3 regions of the Romboutsia sp. Marseille-P6047 genome follow, and region 1 is predicted to be linked to each of the others. Evidence: riboswitches for the same ligand, from Rfam matches in the RefSeq annotation. Region 1 holds a riboswitch; each other region holds the start of a gene.
What was found. Region 1 has a riboswitch for cobalamin ahead of EIH23_RS14930 (cobyric acid synthase). Riboswitches for the same ligand answer to the same signal wherever they lie in the genome.
Positions count from the first base shown of each region.

Region 2: it holds a riboswitch for cobalamin, as region 1 does, so the genes downstream of both, asnB (asparagine synthase (glutamine-hydrolyzing)) here and EIH23_RS14930 (cobyric acid synthase) in region 1, are expected to answer to the same signal.
Region 3: it holds a riboswitch for cobalamin, as region 1 does, so the genes downstream of both, cbiQ (cobalt ECF transporter T component CbiQ) here and EIH23_RS14930 (cobyric acid synthase) in region 1, are expected to answer to the same signal.

Region 1 covers NZ_UWOT01000020.1:3,809-9,471, forward strand. Annotated here, with positions in the region: gene cobT (nicotinate-nucleotide--dimethylbenzimidazole phosphoribosyltransferase) at 1-566, shown strand, start outside; gene cobU (bifunctional adenosylcobinamide kinase/adenosylcobinamide-phosphate guanylyltransferase) at 589-1,149, shown strand; gene cobS (adenosylcobinamide-GDP ribazoletransferase) at 1,152-1,925, shown strand; gene EIH23_RS14925 (histidine phosphatase family protein) at 1,944-2,549, shown strand; cobalamin riboswitch at 2,573-2,761, shown strand; gene EIH23_RS14930 (cobyric acid synthase) at 2,909-4,426, shown strand; gene EIH23_RS14935 (cobyrinate a,c-diamide synthase) at 4,455-5,663, shown strand, end outside.
Region 2 covers NZ_UWOT01000016.1:40,029-45,691, reverse strand. Annotated here, with positions in the region: gene EIH23_RS13760 (DUF1846 domain-containing protein) at 1-1,485, shown strand, start outside; gene dinB (DNA polymerase IV) at 1,740-2,834, shown strand; cobalamin riboswitch at 2,882-3,077, shown strand; gene asnB (asparagine synthase (glutamine-hydrolyzing)) at 3,294-5,135, shown strand; gene EIH23_RS13745 (Crp/Fnr family transcriptional regulator) at 5,205-5,663, opposite strand, start outside.
Region 3 covers NZ_UWOT01000004.1:279,709-285,371, forward strand. Annotated here, with positions in the region: gene EIH23_RS06305 (BMP family lipoprotein) at 189-1,205, opposite strand; gene EIH23_RS06310 (energy-coupling factor ABC transporter ATP-binding protein) at 1,365-2,183, opposite strand; gene cbiQ (cobalt ECF transporter T component CbiQ) at 2,185-2,874, opposite strand; cobalamin riboswitch at 2,998-3,186, opposite strand; gene EIH23_RS06320 (nitric oxide reductase activation-like protein) at 3,249-5,021, opposite strand; gene EIH23_RS06325 (AAA family ATPase) at 5,037-5,663, opposite strand, start outside.

The DNA of each region.
Region 1 (5,663 bases):
GTATAGAAAAAGGATATAATGTTATAGGCATTGGAGAAATGGGTATATGTAACACGACTCCAAGTACAGCGATAATATCTGTTATTGGAGATTGTGATCCTGAAGAGATAACAGGAATAGGTGCAGGACTTAAAAGAGAAAGATTAAAGCATAAAGCGGATGTAATTAGAAAAGCAATAGCTCTAAATAATCCAAATCCTAAAGATGGCATAGATATATTAGAAAAAGTTGGTGGGTTTGAAATAGGAGCTATGGCTGGTGTAATATTGGGATGTAGTGCAAATAAAACTCCAGTTGTTATAGATGGATTTATATCATATGCTGCAGCGTTACTTGCATATACTATTAATCCAATAACTAGAGATTATATGATAGGATCACACTTATCTGCAGAACCAGGAACCCAAAAAGCTTTATCTATAATAAAGTTAAGTCCAGTATTAAATATGGATATGAGATTAGGAGAAGGTAGTGGAGCAGCTTTAGCATTTAATATAATAGAAGCATGTACATTTACATATAAGAATATGGTTACATATGATGAAATTGATATGTTAGGTAGATAATACAAATTTAAGGAGAGTTAATATGAGTAAAATTATTTTAGTTACTGGTGGTGCAAGATCAGGTAAAAGTAATTTTGCAGAATCACTATGTAAAGATAGAAATAATAAAACAGCATATATAGCAACATCAATACCATTTGATAATGAGATGAAAGATAGAGTAAAAAAGCATCAAAATAGTAGACCTTCAGAATGGAAAACTTATGAGAAATTTAAAGATATACACTCAATAATCAAAGATATATCTAAAGAGCATGAAACAGTAATATTGGATTGCATAACATTGTTAGTTAACAATTTAATGTTTGACTCTGATATTGATGTAGATAGTGCAGATACTTATGAGATAAATGCTTTAGAATTATATATAAAATCACAAGTTGAAAAATTACTTGAAGAAGTAGAAAAAACGGATTTATATTTTGTAATGGTTACAAATGAAATAGGAATGGGAATTGTTCCTGGAAATAAACTTACTAGAGTATATTCTGATATTGTAGGAAGGGTAAATCAACTTATAGCTAAAAAAAGTGATGAAGTTCATTTTGTAGTTAGTGGTATACCTATGAAGATAAAAGGATAGTTATGAAAAGATTTATTTTAATATTACAATTTATGACCAGAATTCCCATAAATATAAATGTTGGATTTGATGAAGAGTTTCACAAATCTTTATACTATTTTCCATTAGTAGGATTAGTGCTTGGAATATTAGAATTTTTAGTAGGAAAATTGTCTCTTATATTATTTGATCCATTTGTAAGCTCTTTAATAATTACATTAAGTGCAGTGATGCTTACTGGTGGATTACATATAGATGGATTAGGTGATACATTTGATGCACTATATAGTTATAGAGATAAAGAGAAAATGCTAGAAATAATGAAAGATTCAAGGCTTGGAACAAATTCACTTTTATCAGTAATGTTTGTTTTATTATTTAAAATAGGATTTATATATAGTATTATAAATGAAGGATTATTATGGCTTATAATATTTATGCCTGTGCTTGGTAGGCTTGGTGTACTAATCTTAACATATAAAACCGTAACTCCTAGAAAAAATGGATTAGGAAACTTATTCATTGGAAAATGCTCAACAAAAATGTTTTTAACAGCTACATTATACTCAATAGCTATATTAGGGTTAATATCAAAATTAATATTCTCATCAAATAATATATTATTTTTAAGTATATTAATTTCAGTACCAGTAGTTTTTATATTTAATATACTATTTAAAAAACATGTTTATAAGAAAATAGATGGAGTAACTGGAGATATATTAGGATGTAGTATAGAACTATCAGAGCTAACATATTTAATATATATATATATGACTTTAAATTTTGTAGTTTAGCTATATAGAGGAGAATTTATGATAAAATTAATATTAGTAAGACATGCCATTACTGAAGATAACAAGGATAGTAAATTATCTGGACATATAGATAGTGAATTAAGTGAAGAAGGAAAAGCTCAAATTAAAAGACTCATTAATTATCTAAAAGATGAGAATATAGATAAAATATATACAACAACGTCTTCAAGAACAAAACATACTGTAGAACAAATAGCAAAAAATAGAAATTTAGAGATAATAGAAAAAGAAAGATTAAAAGAAATCAGCTTTGGAGATTTTGAAGGAATGAGTTTTAGCAAAATAAAATCTAATTATCCAGATGAATTTCAAAAAATGATAGATTATGGATATGAATATAAATATCCAAATGGAGAAAGTTTGATAGATTCTTATGAAAGAGTAGTAAAAGAAATTAAAAGTATATTAAATGACAATGAAGGTAAGACGATTTTAATATGTTCTCATGGAGGAAGTATTAGAAATATAATTACTTACCTAATATCAAATTCTTATAAGTACCATTGGAACTTTAGGATAGATAATGCTTCAGTTACTATTTTAGAAGTTGACAATGGATTTACTGTAATAAATAGTATGAATAATACTAGTTTCTTAAGATAAATAGATTAATAAGTTATTAAAATCGAATATGAGATTACTTAGGTTCTTATCATCTAGAAGAGATTAAAAGGGAAAAAGGTAAAAGCCTTTGCAGCCCCCGCTACTGTGAAACCGACGAAACTATTATAATAAGCCACTGTCAAATTTGATGGGAAGGTTATAGGAGTAGGATGAAGTTAAGCCAGGAGACCTGCCTAAGATAATTTTACAATAGAGTCTTCGGGGTGAAGCTTTTATTTGATATATTATGAAATAAAAAAAGTCCGAAAACTGGAAAGTTCGGACTTTTTTTAATTTTCTGTAAAATATAAGATTTCTAATAGCCCTATTTTAAATTATAAGAAAAAGGAAGTGAAATAATGGGCAAAAAAATAATGCTGCAAGGTACAGCCTCTAATGTTGGCAAAAGTACTATCGTAACAGGATTATGTAGAGTATTTAAACAAGATGGATATAGTGTAGTTCCATTTAAATCTCAAAACATGGCCTTAAATTCTTTTATAACTAAAGAAGGTCTTGAAATGGGAAGAGCACAAGTTTCACAAGCAGAAGCCTGTGGAATTGAACCAATAGCAGATATGAATCCAATTTTGTTAAAACCTTCAGGAAATCATAAAAGTCAAGTCATAGTCAGAGGTAAAGTAGTTGGAAATATGTCTTCAATTGAATATCACGATTATAAATTACAGCTTATGGATGTGCTAAAAGATACTTTTGAGGAATTAAATAATAAATATGATATTACAGTTATGGAAGGAGCAGGAAGTTGTGCCGAAATAAACTTAAAGTCAAGAGATATATCTAATATGGGCATGGCTAAGATTGCTAATACTCCTGTGATAATAGTTGGAGATATAGATAGAGGTGGAGTATTTGCATCACTTGCAGGCACAATGCTTTTGTTAGATGAAGAAGAAAGAAAAAGAGTAAAAGGTGTAATTATAAATAAATTTAGAGGAAGAAAAGAACTTTTAGAAGATGGTATAAAAATGTTAGAAGACATTATAAAAGTTCCTGTATTAGGTGTACTTCCTTATAATGATATAAAAATTGAAGATGAAGATAGTGTAACAACTAGGTTTAAGAAATCAGTTGGTACAAGAGATATTAATATAGAGATAATAAGGACTCCTCATATGTCAAATTTCACAGACTTCCATATATTTGAAACTCAAGAGGATGTAAGTGTAAGATATGTAGATTATGGAGAATCTTTAGGAAATCCAGATATAGTAATTATACCTGGAAGTAAAAGTACAATAGATGATCTAAAATTCATTAGAGATAATGGATTAGAAGAACAAATAAAATCTCTACATAAAAAAGGTAAATTAATTATTGGTATTTGTGGTGGATATCAAATGCTAGGTAAGAAACTAAAAGATCCGTACCATGTAGAAGGTGAAATAGAAGAATATGATGGAATTGGGCTTTTAGACACAGAAACTATATTTGAGATTCAAAAAACAACAACACAAGTAGAGGCATCTATATGCGAGAATAAAAATGGATATCTAAGAAATCTAGGAAATAAAAAGATAACTGGTTATGAAATACACATGGGAGTTACTAATAGAGGAAGTAGTACAAGCAATTTGAATACTATAACTAAAAAATTAAGTGAAGATGTAAGTTACACTGAAGGAAGTGTTAATGAAGAAGGAAATGTATTTGGAACATATATTCATGGAATATTTGATGAGATAGAATTTACTAGAACTTTACTAAATAATATAAGAGATATGAAAAATTTAGATAAGTTAGATAGTAAGGTAAGTTCATATAAAGAATTTAAGGAAAAAGAATATGATAAATTAGCTGATTTTTTAAGAGAACATTTAGATATAGAAAAGATTTATGAAATAATGAAAGACTAGAAAATATAATAATGGTCAGGTGAAATATATGAAAAAAATATTAATTGCAGGTACTAACAGTGGAGTTGGAAAAACAACAATTTCTCTAGGAATAATGCAAGCACTTACAAAAAGGAATATGAAAGTACAACCATACAAGGTAGGTCCCGATTATATAGATCCATCATATCACACATTTATAACAGGAAGAAATTCAAGAAACTTAGATTCATATATGTTAGATGATGAAAAATTGAAATACATATTAAATGAAGCTTCAAAAGATGCAGATATAAGTGTAATAGAAGGTGTTATGGGACTATATGATGGGCTAGGAATAAACTTAGATAGTTGTACAAGTTCATATGCATCAAAGTTATTAAAAGCACCAGTTATATTAGTAATAAATGCGAAAGCAATGGCAGCATCTGCAGCAGCTATGGTACTTGGATATAAAATGCTAGATGAAAATATAAAAATAGGTGGAGTTATAGTAAATAATGTTAAATCGAAAAGTCACTATGAAATACTTAAAGAGTCAATAGAAACTTATGCAAAAGTAGAGGTATTAGGATATTTTCCTCCAAATAAAGAATTTTCTCTAGAATCAAGACACTTAGGTCTTGTACCAAGTGTAGAAATAGATTCATTAAAAGTTAAATTTAATAATTTAGCTGATGAAATAGAAAAGTATATAGATATAGATCGAATAATTGAAATATCTGAAACAGAGAATGTAGAAAGTGAATTTACTTTAGATGAATTTATAGAAAATAATAAGGTAAAAGATAAATCAATAGCAATTGCTTATGATAAAGCTTTTAATTTTTACTATAGAGAAAATATAGAGTTATTAGATAAATTAGGATTAAAAATAAAATTCTTTAGCCCTATAAAAGATAAAGAAGTTCCAGAAGCTGATTATATATATATAGGTGGAGGATTTCCAGAAATCTTCTGTGAAGAATTAGATAAAAATGAATATATGAGGAACTCAATAAAGAAAGCACATGAAAGAAATATTCCTATATATGCAGAATGTGGAGGACTTATGTATTTAGGTGAAAATATGCTAGATAATGAGAATAAGAAATATAATATGGTAGGAATATTTAAGGGAACAAGTAAAATGACATCATCATTAAAAAGATTTGGATATTGTTTTGGTGAAGCAAAAGAAGATACTATATTAGCTAAAAAAAATCAAATTATAAAGGGGCATGAGTTTCATCATTCTATATTTGAAAGTAATGAACCT
Region 2 (5,663 bases), on a different contig from region 1:
AAATACCTAGAGGAACAGTCAAAATATATACTAGAGAGAGTTAATAATTTTGACAAGTTATATTTAGAATTTGGTGGAAAGTTAATCGGAGACTTACATGCAAAAAGGATATTACCAGGATTTGATGAGAATGCTAAAATCAAAGTATTACAACATATGAAAGATAAATTAGAAGTTGTTATATGTGTTTACGCTGGTGATATAGAAAGAAATAAAGTAAGAGGAGATTATGGGATCACTTATGATATGGAAGTCCTAAGGTTAATCGATGACTTAAGAGCATATGACTTAGATGTTAACAGTGTTGTAATAACAAGATTTGAAGGACAACCTGCAACTACAGTATTCATAAATAAGTTAGAGAGAATGGGGATAAAAGTATATAAGCATGCTCCAACAAAGGGATACCCAACTGATGTTGATACAATAGTTAGTGATGAAGGATATGGTGCAAATCCTTATATAGAAACAACTAAACCTATAGTTGTAGTAACAGCTCCAGGACCAAATAGTGGAAAGTTAGGAACTTGTTTAAGTCAGTTATATCATGAAAATAAAAGAGGAAATAGCGTTGGATACTCTAAATTCGAAACATTCCCAGTTTGGAATTTACCGCTTAAACATCCAGTAAATATAGCTTATGAAGCAGCTACTGTAGATTTAAAGGATGTTAACATGATAGATTCATTCCACCTTGAAAGATATGGTGAAACATCAGTAAACTACAATAGAGACTTAGAATTATTCCCAGTACTTAAGAAAATAATAGAAAAAATAACTGGAAAAGAATCTATATTCCAATCACCAACAGATATGGGCGTTAATAGGGTTGGATTTGGTATAATAGATGATGAAGTAGTTAGAGAAGCTTCTAAGCAAGAAATAATAAGAAGATACTTTAAAACTGCATGTGAGTATAAAAAAGGTCAATTTGATAAAGATGCATTTGACACTATAAAGTTAATAATGGAACAAGTTGGATTAAAGCCTGAAGATAGAAAGGTTGTTACACCATCTAGAGAATACAGTGCGAAGTTAAAAGAAACTGCAGAAAAAACAGATAGTTGCTCAGTTGTAGCATTAGAACTAGTTGATGGAACGATACTTACAGGAAAGAGTTCAAATTTAATGAATGCAAGTGCAGCGGCAATATTAAACGGAATAAAACATTTAGCTAATATATCAGATGATATGCATTTATTATCTCCTGCAATTTTAGAACCAATTGTAAATTTAAAAACTAAAACATTAGCAAGTAGAACTCCAGAATTAAGTTGTGAAGAAATACTAATGGCTTTAAGCGTAAGTGCTGTTACAAATCCAACTGCTCAAGCAGCTGTGGAAAAACTTCCAATGTTAAAGGGATCTCAAGCTCATTCAACTACAATATTAAGTAAAACAGATGAACAAACATTTAGAGAACTTGGCATAGATGTGACTTGTGATCCAGAATATCCATCACAAAACTTATATTACGCTAACTAACAAAATAAAAGTATAGAAAATCAGACCATGCTACAATAGTAGAATGGTCTTTTTTAAATATAAAATACAAAATACAAATAAAAATATACATAAAAATAAATTTACGGTTATCAATAAGGAATAAATACTTAGTTCCTTGGAATACTTATTTTAAATGTTTTTAAGGGATTTTGCAAGAAAAACTTTTAAAAATACAAAAAAAATATTTTATAATAATTATTAACTTGAATTTTTAAGTGGAGGTGATAGTTTGGATGGAAAATAGAAAAATAATTCATATAGATATGGATGCATTTTTTGCATCTGTAGAACAAAGAGATAATCCGTTGTTAAAAGGAAAACCGGTAGTAGTTGGTGGACCTCCAGAAAGTAGGGGAGTTGTTACAACATGTTCATATGAAGCAAGAAAATTTGGAATACATTCAGCTATGCCATCTAAAATAGCTTATAAAAGATGTCCTTATGCAATATTTGTGTATCCTAGATTTGATGAGTATCGTAAAGTATCTAATCAAATAAGAGAAATATTTCATAGATATACAGATTTAGTGGAGCCATTATCATTAGATGAGGCATATTTAGATGTTACAAACAACAAGAAAAATATAAAGTATGCAACAACTATAGCTAAAATGATAAAAAATGATATTTTAAAAGAAACTAATCTAACAGCATCAGCTGGAGTTTCATATAATAAGTTTTTAGCTAAGCTTGCATCAGATTATAAAAAACCTAATGGTTTAACTGTTATAACACAAGAGGATTCTCAGGAATTCTTAGATAAGCTTCCTATAAATAAATTTTTTGGTGTAGGAAAAGTAACTGGAAAAATACTTAAAAATATGGGGATACAAAATGGATATGATTTAAGGCAATTAAATATTTATGAACTAGAAAATATTTTTAAAAATAGGGGATATCTATTTTATCAATTTTCTAGGGGTATTGACTATAGACCCGTAGAGCCTTATAGAGAGAGAAAATATATTGGTTCAGAGACTACTTTAAGCCAAAACTTAAGTATTGATGAAGAAGAGGTTACTAATATATTAAGTGAGTTATGTGAAGATGTTGCATATAGATGTAAATATTCAGATAAGCTAGGAAAAACAGTTACATTAAAGATAAAGTATGAAGATTTTACTCAAATAACTAGAAGTATAAGTTTAGAGCATCCTATAAACACTAAGAAAGATATTAGAATTAATGTATATAATCTGTTAAAAAACCTAGAAGATAATAAAAAGCAGATAAGATTATTAGGAGTTACACTATCTAATTTAGTAGATAAGGAAGTTGAAGCTGGCAATATAACAATATTTGAATATATGAATAATTTAAAAAAATAGTAATTTTAGCTGTTGAAAAATAAAAGTATAGTAAATATAATTAAAGTATAAATATAAATTATTAAGGTGTACAAATGAGTACTTAAAAGGGAATATGGTGAAAGTCCATAACAGCCCCCGCTACTGTAAGAATGACGAACGCTTGAGAGTTTGGAGACTCTAATTCCACTGGTGTATACTGGGAAGGATAAGCTATTAGGTTGAGTTCAAAGTCAGGAGACCTGCCTAAAATTAAGCATTAATCTTTCGGAGGGAGAGAATATGTAATATGAGGGTTATTTTTATATAGATATATTTTAAAGTACATATTATATATTTTGAGAACCGAGAGATATTGGTTCTTTTTTATTTTATATATTTATATTAAAAAAACTATTTAAGAAAAAAATACTTTCTATAACATTAAGCCTAAGCATACATAAAATAAAGTATGCAGTTTAAGTTTAAGGAGGAAGGCTAATGTGTGGAATATCAGGATGGTGTAACCTTAATGACAATATAAAGGATTACACAAATATAGTTGAGAATATGATATCAACCTTAAGATTTAGAGGTCCTAACTCTGAAGGTATAAAGACATATTCACACTCTATTATTGGACACAAAAGATTAGCGATTGTAGATCCAACAGGTGGATTACAACCGATGAGTAAAACTATAGGAGATAGAGAATATACAATTTGCTATAACGGAGAGTTATATAATACTGAAGAGGTTAGAGATAGATTAAAGGAAAGAGGATATACATTTGATTCATATTCAGATACAGAAGTTCTTTTAACAGCATATATAGAGTTCGGTGAATTGTGCTTAGATTATATAAATGGAATTTATGCATTTGGAGTATGGGACGAGTATAAACAAGAATTATTTTTAGCAAGAGACCCACTTGGTGTAAAGCCATTATTTTATTCTTACAAGAATGGGAACTTAGTTTTTGGATCTGAAGAAAAGGCATTACTAACTCATCCATTAATTAGTCATGTTGTTGATCGAGATGGATTTTTAGAGTTAATATCACTAGGACCTGCTAGAATCCTAAATAGTGGTATTTTTAAAGATATAAGAGAAGTTCCACCAGCACATTATTTAAGATTTAATAAATCAGGCATAAAATTAAAAGAGTATTGGAAGCTTCAAGCTAAAGAACATGAGCATAACTTAGAAGAAACTAAGAAATATGTAAGAGATTTATTGATTGAAGCAATAGAGGGTCAACTTGTAAGTGATGTACCTGTGTGTACTTTTTTATCTGGTGGATTAGATTCTAGTATAATATCAAAGGTAGCAGCAGATGCTTTCAATAGACAAGGAAAAGAAACACTTAATACTTTTTCTATAGACTATACAGATAATGAAAAATATTTTAAGAAAAGTTATTTTCAACCAAACTCAGATTCATATTGGGTAAAGGTTATGGCAGAGTATATCGGAAGTAATCATCATGACGTAGTTCTTGATAATGTAGAACTTGCGCATGCTTTAATAGATGCAACTATGGCATCTGATTTACCAGGTATGGCAGATATTGACTCATCCTTAGACCTTTTTTCAAGAGAGGTAAGTAAACACGCTACAGTTGTTTTATCTGGAGAATGTGCAGATGAGGTTTTTGGAGGGTACCCTTGGTATACTAGAGAATATGATTCTATAGAAATTTTCCCTTGGGCTACCACAATTGGTTATAGGAAAAATGTATTAAATGATAGTTTGAAGTTGTTACCAATAGAAGATTATGTAAAGCAAGCATGTAGAGATAGTATAGCTAAGGTGCCTAAGCTTAATGGAGAATCAAAGGAAGATTCAATAATGAGAGAATTATCATACTTAAATCTAAAATGGTTTATGATAACTTTATTAAATAGGAAAGATAGAATGACTATGCATAATAGTTTAGAAGGTAGAGTACCTTTTGCAGATAAAAGATTAGTAGAATATGCATTTAATATGCCTAAGCATATAAAACTGCTAAATGGAAGAGAAAAAGGACTGTTAAGAGAAGCATCTAAAGGAATATTACCAGAAAATATCGTTGAAAGAAAAAAAAGCCCTTATCCTAAAACTCATAATCCAATATACACAAAAGAAGTATGTAAGATGTTAAAGAGAATATTAGATGATAAAAGTTCCCCTATTCATCAAATTATAGATGAAGAATTTGTAAAAGAATTAGTTCAGACTGGTGGTTCAGCATTTAACCAACCTTGGTTTGGACAATTAATGACAGGTCCTCAAGTTATAGCATATTTAATTCAAATAAACACTTGGATGAATCTTTATAATGTAGACTTACAATTATAGATAGAATGCTAAAAATAGCTTAATTTTATACAAATATAAAGTATAAAATTAAGCTATTTTTGTTTTAAGTTAGTCCATCAGAATATCTTCCAAAGCCTCTCTATCTAGTATCTTTATTATGTTTTTTTGATAATCTATTAATCCTTCATCTTTCATGTTAATTAATTCTCTTGAAAGTGAAGGTCTAGGAATTCCAAGTGATTCAGAAAGCTTTTGTTTTGTCATGTTTAATTTTATAAAATTACTTTTTTGGATGTTAGATTCTTGTATTAAAAAGTTGCATAGTTTTTGTTTAATTGTGCTAAATGATAAACCAGTTATAGATTTATTTAAAGTTATTATCTTATTAGTTAATTCATTTAAAAATAACTTCAAGAAACTAGGGTGGCTAGTACAAAAATAAATAAAATCATATTTATCTATAAACATTACCTCGCTATTAGTTGATGAAATAACTGTAGCTGGATAAGAGTTAGCATCAGAGAATGCAATTATTTCTCCGAATAAATAGCCAACACTAAATGAAGA
Region 3 (5,663 bases), on a different contig from region 1:
TATATGTATTTTAATAAAATTATGTATCCTCACATAAAATTACTTTTACATATAAAAACCTTCATGGTTCTAATTTATTACTTCTTCTTTCATAGAAGAACTTATTTTATACTTAAATTATGGCACACATGTCAAAATATTGTCAATTTATATCGTGGTACATTTTGTCTTAAATATCGACAAATACTCTAGTTGATTTTAATCTCCCCATTTACAATTCTATCTTGTTGCTCTTTTATTATATCTAATACCTCACTTGGTACATTAATATCTGTAGTAGGTGCTATTCCAACCCCACCTTCTTTTAATCCATATACAGTAACTTGTCCACCTTTAAACTTACCTTCTTTAGCTTGCTCTATTATATCATATACACCTATGTCGACTCTTTTCATTGCTGAGGTTATTACATTATTTGGAGCTAAACTATTTTGATCCATATCAACACCTATTGCATACTTATTTTGTTCTTTAGCTGACTCTATAGCTCCTGTACCAACATTTCCTGCAGCTGAAAATATAATATCTATATTTTTAGAATACATCTGATTTGCTATAGATTTACCCAAACTAGCATCGTCGTATGAATTTGCATATTGAGATAGTAAGTCTACTCCTTCTTTGCCATCTTTAACACCCTTTTTAAATCCTTCTTCAAATCTAGTTATATTAGGATCTTTCATACCACCTATAAAACCAACTTTATTAGTTTCCGTCATATTGCTAGCTATTAATCCAACTAAATAAGCAACTTCTCTTTCATCAAAAGTTACACAAGCCATATTTTGAGGAATTTCCTTTCCTTCCTCTTCATAATTATGATCTATAATTACAAAGTTTCTATCTTCATATATTTGAGCGGCTTCTAACATAGCTTTTGCTGTAGTATAACCTACACCTATCACTAGGTCTACATCTTGGTCTATAAATGTCTCTATATTAGGCTTATAATCTGCCTCTTGGTTTGCTTCTAAATAATTTCCTATAACCCCTAGATTCTCTTTTGCTTTATCAAATCCTTCTAGTGATGATTGATTGAAGCTTTGATCATTTGCACCACCTTCTCCAAGAACAATACCAATTTTAAACTCATATGTACTTTCTGCCTCTGCATCATTACTATTTGTTGAATTACATCCTATTACCCCAAAAGTAAAGACTACGCTTAGCATTATTAAAAATAATAATTTCATTTTTTTCTTCATAGTATTCCTCCTAAACCCCAGTTTATATGTTATATTTTACCAAGTGTATATACACTTGTAAATACAAAATATCCCTAGAACTTTGGAGAAATTCTAGGGTACCATCAAATTTGGTTAAGGGTTATTTATTTAATCTATATAAAATAGGTTGAGGGCTAATTAAGGATTTACTATTACTTTAGACTTACTCCAAAACTTATATAACTCTTCTTCAGTCCTAAATAATGGTAAATCTAAGTTATTATGAAGCTTTACTAACCAAGGTAACTCTAAACCTGCTCTTAATATCTTTTTTTCATCATTAAAAACAGTATCTGTTCTACCTTCGCTAATTATTTCACCTTGATTTAAAACATATATATAGTCACAGATTTCATATATTAAATTCATATCATGACTAGAAATAACAATTTTTATACCTTTCTTTTTTAAATTATTTATAATATCAACTATAGCTCTAGTACTAATTGGATCTAATCCTGCAGTTGGCTCATCTAAAAGTACCATTTTATTTTCCATAGCTATAACAGATGCTATAGCTACCCTTTTTTTCTGTCCATAGCTTAAAAAGTGTACAGGTCTATCAATAAGATGTAATCCATTTACTGATTCAAGTGCTTTAGTTATTCTTTCTTTTATGATACTTTCTTTTATACCTAAATTTCGTAAAGCAAATGCTATATCATCATAAACCATAGAGTAAAATATTTGTTTTTCAGGATCTTGAAACACTATCCCTACTTCTTTTCTTAAATCATATAGATACTTTTTGTTATATTTAATAATATCATTTTTAAATAATATAGTTCCTAAATCTGGCTTTAAAATACCCATCATATTCATAAATAATGTGGATTTTCCAGAACCATTGCTACCTATTATCCCTATTATATCTCCTTTATCAAAATCCATATTTATATTTGATAAAGCTAGTTTATCCTTTTCATACTTATAAGTTAAGTTATTTATTTTAAACATACTATTCTCCTACTATATAGAATCTATCATCATATAATTTCATGTCTAACGATATACACATCTCTTCATATCTAATCATCATTCTCTTATATAATAAATTTCCCAAAAGCCCAAAAGACTTATAAGATGTCTTTAGGTTTGTATATCCAAATCTTAACTCCTGAGACTTACGTATATCTGATACTTCTTCTAAAAATATAAATATAAATCTATAAATTAACATTGATAACTCTAAAATTATAGTTGGCATATGTAAACTTTTAAATATAAATAAAAGTTGATTAAATGGTATCGTTAATATTATAAAATAAACACAAGTCAAACATGACATTGCTCTAAATAATATTTGAAGTGATATATTTAGTGATTCTTTAGAAATACCTATATAATTGCTACATATACAAAAGCTTTTAATTAGTAAGTTTGGATCATTAGATATATTTATAAGAGTCGTAGTTATACTCATAATTAAAAATATCATTGGTATCTTCAAGAGCTTTATATAACCCTTTATATCGATTTTAGCAATTCCAACTATTATTACACTCATTAATAAAATAATAAGTGATAAAATAATTAAATTTTTTATTAACATAGATCCTAATAAAAAAATTATACCTACTGCAAATCTTATATTTGGATTTGTATGTATTAATTTATTTGAATAAGCATATTTATCAATTATTATCATATTAATATCTTCCTTCTGTATATATTATAAATAAAAAAAGCCTAACTATTTGGTTAGGCTTTAATCTCATAATAAAATCACCTGATATGTGATTCACCATAATCTTTTCCTCCCCGAAAAAGTTATTTTAAAATATCATAGGCAGGTCTCCTGACTTAGCTTCATTCTACTCCTTCTCCTTCCCATAGTAACTAATACCACAGTGGTTTTTAAAAGTTTCGTCCACCTTACAGTAGCGGGGGCTGTAGAGGAATTTCACCTCTTTCCCTATTAATCTAATTCATGTTAGAACCTATTGATACTTTTTTATTTAATTTACATCTTTGTACTAATATCTATTTCTATATTATAATTTATATTCCTTTTTTATATTTTTAATTTTCTATAATTTTTTTTAAATAATTTGAAACAATATCTGAGAATTTTTCTATGTCTCTAGTATATATAAAATCTTTTCCATAGATTAATTTTTCTGCATCAATTTCATTTTCTTTACCTGTAAATACTCCTAAGACTAAAATTTCATTTTGTCTAGCAATTCTTACTTCTTTAGCAGTATCATTTACAGCTATTTTACCTTTATAAGATATTTCACCTCTTATACTTCGTTCTTTACTTGAACCAAATTTAACATCATTAGGTTTTCCATCACTTAGTACTATTAAAATTTTATTTTCTTCTTCCCTTTCTAATAAACCTTCACATACAGATTTTATAGCAAGACCATCTCTATTGTTACCAGAACAAAAATACTCAAATATATTATCATTTTTATCTATAGAGTCGTTATAATCTCTAAACCTTTTTAAAATTGTATAATCTAAAAAGCTAGAAAATGCGCTAACTCTATTAGGTATACCTGCCAGTGTAAGAGCACTAGAGATTATGTATACTTGTATTGCAACTTGATACTGATTTCTACTTTGTGAACCACTTGAGTCTAACAATATGTCAATTACATATCTTCCTTTTTTGTTTTCTATATTTCTATAAAATATTTTAGTATTATTACTTCTTCCAACCCTCCATGCCCTTTTTGCATCAATAGTCCCGTAATCTGAATAAATTCTATCTGTAATATTTTCTTCTACAAGTATCCTCATTAAATTTTCTTTTAATCTATTTATACTTCTTTTATACACTCTTATATTTTCTCTGTACTTTTTCAAATTATTTTCTTTATGTCTTGTAACATATTTAACTTGAAAAACATTTTTACATTCTGATCTTAAAACTCCTTCTGTAAAATGCACCCTACATCCCTCATGTACATTTCTACAATTTTTAACTTCTATTCTTTTTATTTCACTTTTATTTAAATACGATTTTCCATAGTAATATTCTATTTTATCATAAATTTTATTAGCAATTTCCTCATCGATATATATAACTCTATTAAGTGAACTTTTCTCACTATTAACTTTCCTTTCTCCTATACTTTCAACTAGCATAGAAGAAGATATTGAGTTAAGTTCATTTTCTATAGAATCTTCCTCATCACTATATAATTCATCATACATAAAATCTGAAAATGTATCAAAATCTATATCTACATCTTTGAAGTCTATATCTTGGCTACATTCACTTAATTTTAAATCTTGTTTTATTTCATTAAAATATCTTATATAAAGTTTATCTATATCTTTTAATATTTCTACTAATTCATTACCTAGGTTTATATTTTTAATATCATTTATAATTCTTCTACTTAACCCATCTACAAAAGGATGTTTTCCTATACCTTCTAAAATAAATATATACTTAATTTTTTGTAAAATATCATTTTTATATATTGTATTAAATTCATTAATTATATCTTTATATGCCTTTGATCTTATATCTTCAATTCCAGGCCTATCCTTTATAACCTTAGATTCTACTAAGTTATTTAAAACTACTTGTAATAGAGTTAATAAAGTATCTTTATTATATCCTTTATTAACTCTATTGGGTAAATACTTCTTCACTATATTCCAATCTACATACTTTCTTCTAGCTCCAGCCATAATTCCCAAATATAAATATACATCTTTTGAAGAGTAATTTTTTTCTAAAACTTCAATATGTTCATTATAATTTCCACTTATAGTCCAAGCAATATTATTAACTCTATTATCTAAATCATAATCACTATATACCCATTTCATAGTATCACCTAAATATTACTCATTAAATTTATGTACTTGTTTATTTGAAAATATATCTTCGCTAGTCCATTTTTCTGGTATTCTAGTTCTAATGACATCTCCAACAATTTCTTTTTCATATACATCAAAGCTTTTACTTACCATTCCCATATTGATTGCCTCTAATGGAGAAAGGCCTCTTCTTATGACTTTTAATGATCCTATTAATCCTCTTAAATCTATAGATTTTGTAGATATTTCTCCATTTTGAGATTTTAACTGCAAATCTAAAAATAATCCTATAAATTGATTTAATTTATCCTCATCTGCATCTGGAAATTCATTAGATAAAATTAAGTTTAATTTATCTTCTTTTACAGAAGGTATATCAATTACCATAAACCTAGAAACCAAAGCCTCATTTAATTCTTTAGTCCCTGCATATTCATAGTTCATTGTTCCTATAAATCTTGTTGCTGGATGCAAACTTATTCTTTCATATCCTGGGACATCTATTATTCTTCTATAATCTAATGCTGAATGTAAAACTACTATAGCATCATTTTTTGCCATATTTATTTCATCAAAAATACCAAATCCACCATGAACAGCACACTCATATACTGATCCTCTTCTTAACTTTACTTCATTATCTATAAATGT